2 linked regions of the Variovorax paradoxus EPS genome follow. The main gene of each other region encodes a partner of the protein of the gene in region 2 in a complex. Links are inferred from orthologs where the notes say so. Each region holds a gene or a part of one and is shown on either strand. Other genes may lie near its edges.

The links.
Region 1: the proteins of tsaD (region 2) and tsaB are in contact, whole or in part, in a solved structure (PDB 4WQ4), measured with the Escherichia coli proteins. The link is inferred for Variovorax paradoxus EPS from one-to-one orthologs.

Annotation. Positions count from the first base shown.
Region 1 is NC_014931.1:6,306,405-6,311,400, forward strand. The notes cover bases 2,261-4,996. They hold tsaB (tRNA (adenosine(37)-N6)-threonylcarbamoyltransferase complex dimerization subunit type 1 TsaB), read right to left. Parts: upstream 4,124-4,996; coding sequence 3,398-4,123; downstream 2,261-3,397. Other genes in these bases: VARPA_RS28950 (uracil-DNA glycosylase family protein), read right to left, coding at 2,261-2,859; rimI (ribosomal protein S18-alanine N-acetyltransferase), read right to left, coding at 2,859-3,401; VARPA_RS28965 (DeoR/GlpR family DNA-binding transcription regulator), read right to left, coding at 4,172-4,945. In the rest of the region: VARPA_RS28935 (hypothetical protein), read right to left, coding at 1-225; VARPA_RS28940 (helix-turn-helix domain-containing protein), read left to right, coding at 364-1,098; pyrF (orotidine-5'-phosphate decarboxylase), read right to left, coding at 1,206-2,030; more of VARPA_RS28950, read right to left, coding at 2,059-2,260. UniProt on the Escherichia coli protein: Required for the formation of a threonylcarbamoyl group on adenosine at position 37 (t(6)A37) in tRNAs that read codons beginning with adenine.
Region 2 is NC_014931.1:4,349,617-4,356,945, reverse strand. The notes cover bases 2,701-5,509. They hold tsaD (tRNA (adenosine(37)-N6)-threonylcarbamoyltransferase complex transferase subunit TsaD), read left to right. Parts: upstream 2,701-3,478; coding sequence 3,479-4,540; downstream 4,541-5,509. Other genes in these bases: VARPA_RS20125 (branched-chain amino acid ABC transporter substrate-binding protein), read left to right, coding at 5,121-5,509; VARPA_RS20130 (Hsp20/alpha crystallin family protein), read right to left, coding at 4,625-4,996; VARPA_RS20140 (nitrate regulatory protein), read right to left, coding at 2,701-3,385. Also shown: ntrB (nitrate ABC transporter permease), read right to left, coding at 1-509; VARPA_RS20145 (CmpA/NrtA family ABC transporter substrate-binding protein), read right to left, coding at 523-1,767; more of VARPA_RS20140, read right to left, coding at 2,108-2,700; more of VARPA_RS20125, read left to right, coding at 5,510-6,413; VARPA_RS20120 (pyridoxal phosphate-dependent aminotransferase), read left to right, coding at 6,429-7,329.

The DNA.
Region 1 (4,996 bases), 2.0 Mb from region 2 along the record:
CCGGTTCAGGCGGTACAGCCCGAGGAAGCCGATGACCACGAACGGCAGGTTGCTCAGCACGTCCATCGCATTCGGCAGCCCGTGCCAAGCCCGGTTGTCCGCGAAGACCGAGGCGAACGCCACGTCGGCAGCCGGCAGCACAGGGCCGAAGAAGGCGAGCAGCGTAAGCAGCGCGAAGGTGAAGAGCAGGGCGCGTTCACGGCGGCTGAAAGTGGGCAGGAGCATGGCGGACCTCGGTGGGTGGGTAACGAGCCGCGGAATTTAGTTGCCAGCCTCTCCGGCGGCATCGAGAATCGATACGAGGCACTATTTCACACCCAACGGTATCCTTTTCTAATACCCACCCAGCGCCCCGCACCCCTCATGAGCACCACCGTCGACCTCGTACTCGCCCTCAAGAACGAACTCAAGAACGCCCGCATGACCTACGCCGACCTGGCCCGGTCGCTCGACATGGCCGAATCCAGCGTCAAGCGGATGCTGGCCAAGAGCGACATGCCGCTGTCGCGCGTCGATGCCATCTGCCGGGCCCTGAAGATCGATTTCGCCGAACTCGCCCGCCGCGTGGCCGACGCCCAGCCGCTGCTCAAGGAACTGACGCAGGAGCAGGAAAAGGCGGTGGTCAAGGACAAGAAACTGCTGCTGGTGGCCATCAGCGTGCTGAGCCAGTGGACGCTGGAGCAGATCGTGACGGCCTACCGGATCAGCGAGGCCGAGTGCATCGGCTGCCTCGCGCAGCTGGACCGCATCGGCATCATCGAGCTGCGCCCGCTCAACCGGTATCGCCTGAAGCTCGCCAAGACCTTCCGCTGGCGGCCGCACGGACCGGTGATGGAGTTCTTCCGCGAGAACGTGGTGCTCGACTACTACCGCGGCGGCTTCGACGGCCCGGCCGAGGGCCTGCTGCTGGTGCACGGCTCGATCAGCCGCTCGCTGGCGCCGGCCTTCCTGGAGCGCCTGCAGCGCGTGGCGCAAGACTTCGCGCAGCAGCACCAGACCGACCAGAAGCTGTCGGCCAAGGACCGCGAGGGCTACACGCTGCTGCTGGGGATGCGGAACTGGGAGTTCGAGCTCTTCACCCGCCTCCGCCGAGCCTGAAAACGATGTCCGGACGCGGAGGCACGCCCCCGCACCGTTCGGGCCGAGCTTGTCGAAGCCTTGCGCGGCGCTTCGACAGGCTCAGCGTGAACGGCTGATCGGCCGCCTCAGGGCTTGGCGGCTTCGAGCGCGTCGCGGGTGGCGCGCGCGGCGTTCTTCGCCGCATCGGCGAAGTCTTCGCCCGACGAGGCGTAGATGATCGCCCGCGACGAATTCACGATGATCGGCGCATCGGCCCGCCAGCCGGCGCGCACGGTGGCGACCGCATCGCCGCCCTGGGCGCCGACGCCCGGAATCAGCAGCGGCACCGTCGGCGCCAGCTCGCGCACACGCTCGATTTCCGCCGGATAGGTCGCGCCCACCACGAGGCCGAGCTGACCGTTGAGGTTCCACGGCCCTTGTGCCAGCTTGGCGACATGTTCGTAGAGGAAGGGCTGGCCTTCGATGTCCGCCAGCCGCTGGCCTTGAAGATCGGAGCCGCCCGGGTTGCTGGTGCGGCACAAGAGGAACGCGCCCTTGCCCTCGTGCTTGAGGTAGGGCGCCACCGAGTCGAAGCCCATGAAGGGCGAGAGCGTCACCGCGTCGGCGCCGTAGCGTTCGAAAGCCTCGATGGCGTATTGCTCGGCGGTCGATCCGATGTCGCCGCGCTTGGCGTCGAGGATCACCGGCACGTGGGGCGCGTTGCGGCGCATATGCTCCATGAGTTTTTCGAGCTGGGCTTCGGCGCGGTGCGCGGCGAAGTAGGCGATCTGCGGCTTGAAGGCGATGACCAGGTCGGCCGTCGCGTCGACGATGCGCGCGCAGAAGTCATAGATGCTGCCGGCGTCGTCCTTGTATCCCCCGGGAAACCTGGCTGGCTCGGGATCGAGCCCCACGCAGAGCAACGAACCGTTTTTTTGCTGTGCGGCGGCCAGCTTGTCGAGAAAAGTCATGGGGGCCGATTTTAAGGACCCCATTTCGTCAGCCCTGCTTCGAGGGCGTTTGCTGTTCCGCGGCAAGGCACAGGTCGGCCCAGGCGCGCGCCTTGTCGGCGGGATTCCGCAGCAGGTACGCCGGGTGGTAGGTCGCCACCACCGGCACGCCATTGATCGACGCCAGCGGCACCGCGCGGCCGCGCAGCTTGCCCAGCGGATCGCCGCTCTGCATCAGGCTTTGCGCGGCCAGCGGGCCCATCGCCAGCACGACGCTCGGCGCCAGCGCAGCGGCGTGCTCCGCGAAGGCTTCGTCCATCTGGCGCGGGCTGCCGGGCTGGCCGGCGGCCACGCCGCGGTGCGTGCGCATGAGGTGCACCGGCGTCTTGCCGTCGTGCAGCTTCAGGGCGCGCAGCATGTTGTCGAGCAGCCGGCCGGCATCGCCCGAGAAAGGCTCGCCGTGGCGGCCGTCGGCCTCGGGGGGCATGTCGGCCACGACGAGCCAGCCGCCTTGCGGGGAAGCCGGGGCTTCGGCCGCGTCGGCATAAAGGCGGCAGGGCGCTTCGACGAGCACGGCGGCGCCTTGCGTTGGCGTCACCGCAGGGCGTGCAACCGGCGCGGGTGCCGCCACGGGCCTTGCGACAGGCGCAGGCGCTGGCGCGGCAACCGGCGCTTCCGCCACGTACCGCTCGGCGACAGGTTCCGGCGCCGCCGCGACCGCTTCTTCGGCGACCGGCGCAGCCTCGACCACTTCGGCCGCCTGAGGAACGGGCCACCAGACCTTCACCCCCATCTCGTCGAGCATCGCGCGCTGACGCGCATCGAGCTTCAGTGTCTGCACGGCGGTCATTACTTCAGGGCTCCCCAGGCGGAGCCTGTTTCGTTCAAACGCAAACTCATCACGACCGCGTCTTCGCGCTTGCCTTCGAACGCCGGGTAGTAGCCCTTGCGCACGCCGACGCTGCGAAAACCCTGGCGCGCGTAGATCTCCAGCGCGCGCCGGTTGCTCTCGCGCACCTCCAGCCAGAGCCACTGCGCGCCCTCGGCGCGCGACCAGCCGGTCAGCGCCTCCAGCATCAGCGGCGCCCAGCCCTGGCGCTGGAAGGCCGGCGCCACGGTGATGTTGAGCAGATGCACCTCGTCGACACCCTTCATGGCGACGAAATAGCCGATGAGCGTTTCGCCCAGGCTGGTGACCGGCGAGGTCACGCCCTCTGCGAGGCCAGGCGCCAGCAGGCACTGGCAGTGATAGCCGACGGCCATCGAATCGGTGAAGTTCGCGCGCGTCCAGGGGTGCGTGTAGGCCGTCTGCTCGACCGCGCAGACGGCCTCGATCCGCTCGATGGTGAGCGGCTCGAGGCGGGCTTCGACGGGCTGGAGGACAGCGCTCATGCGGTGGTGGGTGGCGTCACAGCGGCAGCAGCAGCCGCCTTGATGGCGGCGCGCTCCTCGGTGGTTTGCGCCACTTTATCGCGAACATAGAGCGGCCAGGCCTGTGCGGCTGGCACGATCCGCCCGGCCGCGAGCAGCGCGGGCGCCAGCCGCAGCATCGCGGTGGCGGTCGGCAGCACTTCGTGGCGGGCAGTGGCCGGCGCCAGGCGCGGGCCGTAGGCGGCGAAGGCATTGCCGGCGAGCGACCAGCCGGCGGGCACTTCGAGCGCCTCGGGCGCCAGCAGCAGCGGCTCGTCGTCCCCGCCGAGCGGGCCGGCCGCATCGAAGTCGTAGCGGGCGGCGTAGAGCTGGTCCATGCGCGCGTCGAGCACGGCGACCACCTGCCGGGCGCCGAAGGCGTGGCGCGCCTCCTCGGCCACGGCCAGCAGCGTGTCGACCGGCAGCAGCGGCACGTTGGCGCCGAAGGCCAGGCCCTGCGCCACCGAGCAGGCTGTGCGAAGACCCGTGAAAGAACCCGGCCCGCGGCCGAAGACGATGGCATCGAGATCGCCCAGCGCCAGCCCGGCATCGGCCAGCAATTGCTGGATCAGCGGCAGCAGCGTGGTCGAAGCCTGCGCACCGCCGGCGCCGCTGTGCGCGAGCAGTTGCTCGCCGTTCTGCACGGCCACCGACAGGTGCTCGGTGCTGGTGTCGAAGGCGAGGAGGCGGGACGCAGTGGGCATCCCCCGATTATCGAGGGCGCCCCGAGGCGATGTCCGCGCGGGGATGTATCAGCCGGCACCCGGATCGTCGCTGCGCAGGATCGCGAGCCCGGCCTTGCGCAGCGGAGCCAACGCCTTGGCGGGCGCGTCCGGCGATACCAGCAAGCTCGTCGCCGCGGTGACGGGGTTGATCACCCAGGCCGACGCCACGCCAAGCTTTTCGGACGAGGCCAGCACCACCGTCTCGGCGGACGCGGCCATCAGCGCGCGCTTGATCTCGGCCTCCTCGATGTCGCCGGTGGTCAGCCCGGCCTCGGCGTGCACGCCCGCGACGCCCATGAAGTACGTGTCGGCGTGGACCCGCGCAATCGCGCCCATGGCCGCGGCACCCACCGCCACCAGCGAATGCTTGAACAGGCGCCCGCCGATCAGCACCACTTCGAGCTGCGTGTGCGACACCAGCTCGATCGCAACCGAGGTGCTGTGCGTCACCACCGTGGCCTGCAGGTTCTTCGGCAGATGGCGCGCGAGCTGCACGGCCGTGGTGCCGCCGTCGATGAACACCACCTGCCCCGGCTTCACCAGGCGCGCGGCGGCGCGGCCGATGGCCACCTTCTCGTCGGGCGCGAGCTGCTGGCGGCTGGCGAAATCAGTGTCGGCCGGCGCAATGGGCAGCGCGCCGCCGTGCACGCGCTGCAACAGCCCTTCGGCCGCCAGCTCGCGCAGGTCGCGCCGGATGGTGTCTTCGGAGAGCGCGAGTTCTTCGCTGAGCGACTTGGCGACGACATTGCCGTCGCGCTGCAGGACCGAGAGGATGTGTTGCTTGCGCTGGCGGGTGAGCATCGGCCGATGGTAGCCGGGCTGCACGATTTCTGCACGAGTTTTCTTGTTATT
Region 2 (7,329 bases):
GGCAGCCACGCGAGCGGCGACACCGGGCGCATCAGGCTGATGAGCGGATTGAACATGCGCGCGAGGAACTCGAAGCGTCCGATAGCGAAGCCCGCCGGAATGCCGACCAGCGCCGCGAGGCCGAAGCCCAGCGCCACGCGCTGCAGCGACGAGAGCACGTTCCAGCCCACGCCCTGGTCGTTCGGGCCCTTGCTGTAGAACGGATCGCTGAACACCGTCAGCGCCTGCTGCCAGGTGGCGAGCGGTGTGGGAAAGCCGGTGGTGCTCTTCATGGCGACCAGCTCCCAGATCAAGAGCAGCAGGCCGAAGCCTGCGAGCGGCGGCAGCACGCGCATCCAGAAGGCGCGCAGGTCGATGGGCGTGCGTTGTTTTTGCTCCCTCTCCCCTTTGGGGAAAGGGTTGGGGTGAGGGGCAGCCTCAATACGGGGCACGCCCTCACCCCGGCCCTCTCCCGCACGCGGGAGAGGGAGAGATGCGTCCATCGGCGAATGAAATACAGCGCTGACCATGGTGCGTTTCTCCTCAGACATGCAGCTTGAAAGACTCGGCGTACTTCTTCGGGTCCTTGCCGTCCCACACGGAGCCGTCGAAGAGCTTGCTGGTGCGCATCACGTCCTTGGGCACGGGCGTCTGCGTGGCGGCGGCGGCCTGCTTGTAGATGTCGATGCGGTTGATCTCGGTGGCCACCTTCAGGTAGTCCGGATGCTCCTTCAAGAGGCCCCAGCGCTTGTGCTGCGTGAGGAACCACATGCCGTCCGAGAGGTAGGGGAAATTCACCGCGCCGCCGTTGTAGAACTTCATGTGGTTCGGGTCGTCCCAGCTCTTGCCGAGGCCATTGGTGTAGCGGCCCAGGATGCGCTGGTTGATCGCGTCCACGCTGGTGTTGACGTAGCTCTTGTCGGCGATGGTCTCGGCCATCTTGTTCTTGTTCTGCAGGCCGGTGTCGATCCACTTGCTGGCTTCGAGAATCGCGGCGGTCACGGCGCGTGCGGTGTTGGGGTACTTCTTCGTGAACTCGGCGGTGCAGCCGAGCACCTTCTCGGGGTGGTCCTTCCAGATGTCCTGCGTGGTGATGGCGGTGATGCCGATGCCGTCCATGATCGCGCGCTGCCCCCAGGGCTCGCCCACGCAGTACCCGTCCATGTTGCCTACGCGCATGTTGGCCACCATCTGCGGGGGCGGCACGGTGATGTTCTTCACGTCCTTGAACGGGTCGATGCCGGCCGAGGCGAGCCAGCAGTAGAGCCACATCGCATGCGTGCCGGTGGGGAAGGTCTGCGCGAAGGTGTATTCGCGCTTCTCGGTGGCGATGAGCTTGGCGAGCGAGGGAGCATCGACCGCGCCCTTGTCGGCCAGCTTCTTCGAGAGCGTGATCGCCTGGCCGTTGTTGTTGAGGGTCATGAGCACGGCCATGTCCTTCTTCGGGCCGCTCAGCCCCAGGTGCATGCCGTAGACCAGCCCGTAGAGCACGTGCGCCATGTCGATGTCGCCGTTGGAGAGCTTGTCGCGCACGCCGGCCCAGCTGGCTTCCTTGCTGGGGACGATCTTCACGCCGTACTTCTTGTCGATGCCCAGCACCGAGGCCATCACCACGCTCGCGCAATCGGTCAGCGGGATGAAGCCGATCTTCACTTCTTCTTTTTCGGGCTTGTCGGAGCCCTGGGCCCAGACGGCGGCGCGCAGCGCGGGGTCGATGCCCACGGCGCCGATGGCGGCGGCTTGCAGTACGCGGCGGCGGCTGAGGCGGATTGTCAGCAGGTCGGTCATGAGGGCGGGCTCCGGTTGAAGAACGAACAAACAAAAAAAGCAAAGTCGAAAACAAAAAAAGGCGTCCCGACCACGCAGGGGCTGCTCGCGAACGAGCCCTTGCGGGATGGGGACGCCTTTGTCCGGTTCGGTGGGAGACACCCGCCGTTGGGTGCCGCCTGCCTGAAGACCACGAAGGTCTTATGTACTCACCTACGCAAACTGCGTGCCAGTAATCGTGGGATGTGCGGTGCTATCGAAAAAGTAGCTCGAGCGCACGGTGTGTGCAGGGAGAAGTGCCGCCGGGTCTCACCGGCCATCGAAAGCACGTTTTTGTGCGTTGCACCAAGTTGAAACGCTTTCAGCGCGGCCCGCGGGCATCGGGCATCGGCAGGTAGTCGGCCATGGCGAGCATCGACTCCGCCACGTCGACCAGCCGGCGCTTCTGGTTCATGGCGGTCTGGCGCAGCATCTTGTGGGCCTCGTCCTCGCTCAGGCGCCGATGCGCCATCAGCAGGCCCTTGGCGCGTTCGACCACCTTGCGCTCGTTGAGCGAGGCGCGCACGGTCTGCAACTCGTCGCTCATGGCCTGCAGGCGCTGCGACTGCTCCTGGACCATGTCGAGCACCGAGCGCTCCAGCCCGCGGCCGTAGGGGGCGGGCGCCACGGCCTGGGTGCCGGCATCGTCGAAGAACAGGGCGCCGCCGGACTGCGGTGCCAGCGTGCCGAGCAGTTGCTGGTAGGCCTCCAGGTCGGTGCGCGCCTGCGCGGTCTTGCGGTTGCAGAGGGCGCGCAGGTCGGCGGCGAGGCGGTCTTCGACCCTGCGCATCGCGTCGATGCGGCGGGTACAGCAGTCGAACCAGTCCTGGCTCAGCTGGCTGTATTGCGCGTCCGGCGCCGCGGCCAGCGTGGTGCCGATGCGGCGCAGGCGCTCGAGCTCGGCCATGGTGGCGTCGGCCTCGCTTTCGCGCCACAGCACCTGCACCTCGTCGCTCGAGAAATCGGTGAAGACGTGAAAGCAGCGCTCCTGCGATTCGATGAGGTGCAGCCACTGCACGCGCTGCGCCTCGTTGCTGCGGCCCAGCGCCAGCGTGGCGGCGCCGAAGGCGCGCTCCTGGCCCGCGAACTCCTTGCCCTGCATGAAGTTGAACATCGCGACCAGGAGGCGCGAGATCTCGGGGTCGGTGGCGCCGTCGGCCGCCTCGAACACCACGGCCAGCAGGCCGGCGACGAGCTTGGCGAAGGCCGCGGTCGATTGCGCCGGTGCGAGTTCCAGCGCGCCGACGCGCGCGCGCAGCGCGGGCAGGGCGTCCAGCCCCGGCAGCACCCAGGCGATGCGGCTGAACAGGCGCGCGCTGTTGCCGGCGCTTGCACGTTGGCGGGCCTCGGTTTCCAGCTGGTCGAATCCGTTGCGCACCGCCTCCTCGAGCGCCTGGCATTCGGCGATCTGCGGAACGCGCTGGTCGGCAAAGCGCTGGCCGTGCGAGGCGAGGAACACGTTCGACATGCCGCGCTCGCGCTGCAGCGCATGCACCAGCCGGCCGATCAGGCCGACCAGCTCGCTGGTGCGCGCGAGCTGGTCGAGCTCGTCGATTTCGCACTGGCGGGCGGCGATGAGGAAATGCAGGCCGGATTTCATGGTGGGTGGGGAAGGGGGCGCACACCGTCGCTGCAACATCCGTGCCTTGCCCCTTTGCGGGCGTCGCTTGCAGGCGCCACCTACACTCGCCGCATGCTCTTGTTGGGAATCGAATCATCCTGCGACGAGACCGGCGTGGCGCTGGTCGAGTCGCACGGCGACGCGCTGCCGGTGCTGCTTTCGCACGCGCTGCACAGCCAGATCGCAATGCACCAGGCCTACGGCGGCGTGGTGCCCGAACTGGCCAGTCGCGATCACATCCGCCGCGTGCTGCCGCTCACTGAAGCCGTGATGGCCGAGGCCGGGCGCTCGCTGAAAGAAATCGACGTGGTGGCCTATACGCGCGGGCCGGGCCTTGCAGGCGCGCTGCTCGTGGGCGCAGGCGTGGCTTGCGCGCTGGGCGTGGCGCTCGGCAAGCCGGTGCTGGGCGTGCATCACCTCGAAGGGCATCTGCTGTCGCCGTTTTTGAGTGCCGATCCGCCGGAATTTCCGTTCGTCGCGTTGCTGGTGTCGGGTGGCCACACCCAGCTGATGCGGGTCGACGGCGTGGGCCGCTACGAGCTGCTCGGCGAAACCATCGACGATGCCGCGGGCGAGGCCTTCGACAAGAGCGCCAAGCTCATGGGCCTGCCGTATCCCGGCGGCCCGTGGCTCGCGAAGCTGGCCGAAGGCGGTAGCGCGACGGCGTTCAAGCTGCCGCGGCCGCTGCTGCACAGCGGCGATCTCGATTTTTCATTTGCGGGCCTGAAGACCGCGGTGCTGACGCAGGCCAAGAAGCTCGGCGACCAGCTGGAGGCGAACAAGGCCGATCTCGCTGCATCCACGCAGGCGGCCATCGTCGAGGTGCTGCTGAAGAAGTCGCTTACCGCGCTCGACCAGACCGGGCTCAAGCGCCTGGTGGTGGCCGGTGGGGTGGGCGCGAACAAGAATTTGCGTGAGCAACTGAATGCGGCGTGCGCCAAGCGCAAGGTGCGCGCGCACTACCCCGAGCTGCACCTGTGCACCGACAACGGCGCCATGATCGCCATGGCCGCCGCGATGCGCCTTCAATCTGGCCTGTCGCAGGCCAGCGAGCGCTACGCCTTCGACGTCAAGCCGCGATGGCCGATGGCCTCGCTGACCGCCGAGGCTCAGCCGCTGCCCGAGGCGGTGTAAAGAAAGCAACGCGTGCCGCCCTGCAAAGGCAGGGCGGCACGTCGCATCAAAGCCTGGCCGTACGTACGGCCGGTCCTGGCCGCCTTAGTTGATCTGCAGTTGCGACGCCTGGCTCACCGGAACCAGCTTGCCCAGCTTCAGCGTGAGCACGCCGTTTTCCAGCTTGGCTTCGCTCGCTGCGGCATCGATGTCCAGCGGCAGCTCGTAGGCGGCCTTGAACTGGCGCTTGGCTTCGGCCTTGCTGTCGATGCGGACCACGGCGCCTTCGAGGCTGATCGCGAGGTCTTCACGCGAGAGGCCCGGCACGTCGAGCGAGAGCGTCCAGCTCGTGTCGTCCTGCTCCACCAGCGGCGAGCGGCGGGGCGCGGCGAAGGCGTCGTTCACGAAGCGCTCGAAGGCACGGTCGTACGAGCGGGGAACGAAGCGGGTGGTGCGGACGGTGGGTGCGAAAAACATGATGAAAAGCTCCTGAATGAACACAATGGGGACAAGGAATGTGTGTCCCTTACACTGCGCGGCCATTCAATCCTGAGTGCCGCTTGACACCTCATCTAGGCGCAGCCGCACGCGTTTCAAGACGATGACTCCCCCCTTTATTTGGCGCCGCCAGGCCTTGAAATTCGCGGCGCTGGCGCTATGCGCGAGCCCCTTCGCCGCGCTTGCGCAAACCTCGTCCGTACCGCCCGCGCCCATCCGCCTTGCGTTGATCGAGAGCATGAGCGGGCCCTTCGCGAACACGGGCGAAGCGGTGTTCCGCAACCTGCTGTGGGCTGTGGAGCGGGTCAACGCGCGCGGCGGCGTGAAGCTGCCCGGCGGTGCGCGTCCGCTGCAGCTGGACCGCTACGACAGCAAGGGCCAGAACGAGGAAGCGCTCTCCGCATTGCGCGCGGCCATGGACGACGGTGCGCGCATCGTCCTGCAGGGCAACTCGTCGGCCACCGCCGCGGCGCTGGTCGATGCCATCGACAAGAACAACGAGCGCGACCCGGCAAGGCGCGTGATCTTCCTGAACTACGCGGCGGTCGATCCGGTACTCACCAACGAGCGCTGCAGCTTCTGGCACTTTCGCTTCGACGCGCACGCCGACATGCGCGTGGCCGCGCTGATGGACGTGGTGAAGGACGACGCCGCGCTCAAGCGCGCCTACCTGATCGGGCAGGACTACAGCTTCGGCCAATCGGTGCTGCGCGAGGTGCGCCGGCAGCTCGGCGTGCAGCGGCCCGATGTGGAAATCGTCGGCGACGAACTGCACCCGATGGGCAAGGTGAAGGACTTCGCGCCCTACGCCACCAAGATCCTCGCGAGCGGCGCGCAGGCGGTGTTCACCGGCAACTGGGGCAACGACCTCACGCTGCTCGTGAAGGCGGCACGCGAGGCCGGGTTCAATGGCAGCTTCTATACCTTCTACGGCAACGCGCTGGGCGCGCCGGCGGCCATCGGCGATGCAGGCATCGGCCGTGTGGTGGCCGTGGCCGACTGGCTGCCGAACGTGCAGACCGCGCAGTCGGAGGCGTTCTACCGCGCGTTCCGTGCGCGCTTTCCGAAGCCCGCGGACGACTATGTGCACATGCGGATGCAACTGCTGGTCGAATCGCTCGCGCAGGCCGTCGAGCGCGCCGGAAGCGTCGATGCCGTGGCGGTGGCGCGCGCGCTGGAGCAGGCCGACGTGAGCCTGTACGGCCAGCGCGGCCGCATGCGCGCGGCGGACCACCAGTTCCAGCAGCAGCTCGTGGTCGGCGTGATGGACCGGCAGGGCAAGCCCGGCGTGCAGTTCGATGTCGAGGGCTCGGGCTATGGCTTCCGCGTGATCAAGACGATCGCCCCGGAGCGCGCCGAACTGCCGACTTCGTGCAAGATGAAACGACCCTCATGAACAGGACAACAGCAGATGCGTGAAGCCATCCACAACCTCGAAGCCTCCAAGATCCGCGAGGTCGCCAATGCTGGTCTGGGCCGCGACGACGTACTGGCCTTCTGGTTCGGCGAGAGCGACGAGGTCACGCCGGAGCTGATCCGCCAGGCTGCCATCGAATCGCTGCAGCGCGGCGAAACTTTCTATGCCCACAACCTCGGCTTGCCCGAGTTGCGCGAGGCAATTGCGCGCTACACCAGCGCGCTGCATCCGGCGGTCGATGCGTCGCGCATCGCGGTCACTTCGGGCGGCGTGAGCGCGCTGATGCTGGCGGTGCAGGCGCTGGTCGAGGCCGGCGACGACGTGGTCGCGGTGACGCCGGTGTGGCCGAACCTCACGGCGCAGCCGGCGATCATGGGGGCGCACGTACGCACGGTGCCGCTGGTGCCGGTGCAAGGGCAGTGGACGCTCGACTTGCCTGCGCTGCGCGCGGCGGTCACGCCGAAGACGAAGCTCCTGATCGTCAACGCGCCCAACAACCCCACCGGCTGGACGATGACGCGCGACGAGCAGCAGGCCGTGCTCGATCACTGCCGCCAGACCGGCACCTGGATCCTCGCCGACGAGGTGTACGAGCGGCTCTACTTCGAGTCGACGCCGAACAGCTGCGCGCCGAGCTTTCTCGACATCTCGAAACCCGACGACCGGCTCGTCGTGACGCACAGTTTCTCGAAGAGTTTCCTCATGACCGGATGGCGCCTCGGCTGGCTGGTGCTGCCGCCCGCGATGGTCGATGGCATCGGCAAGCTGATCGAGTTCAACACCTCCTGCGCGAGCGTGTTCACGCAGCGTGCCGCCATCGCGGCGATTGCGCACACGGCGGACATCACGCCGCGCGTGGTGGCGCACCTGAAGCTGTGCCGCGACACGCTGGTGC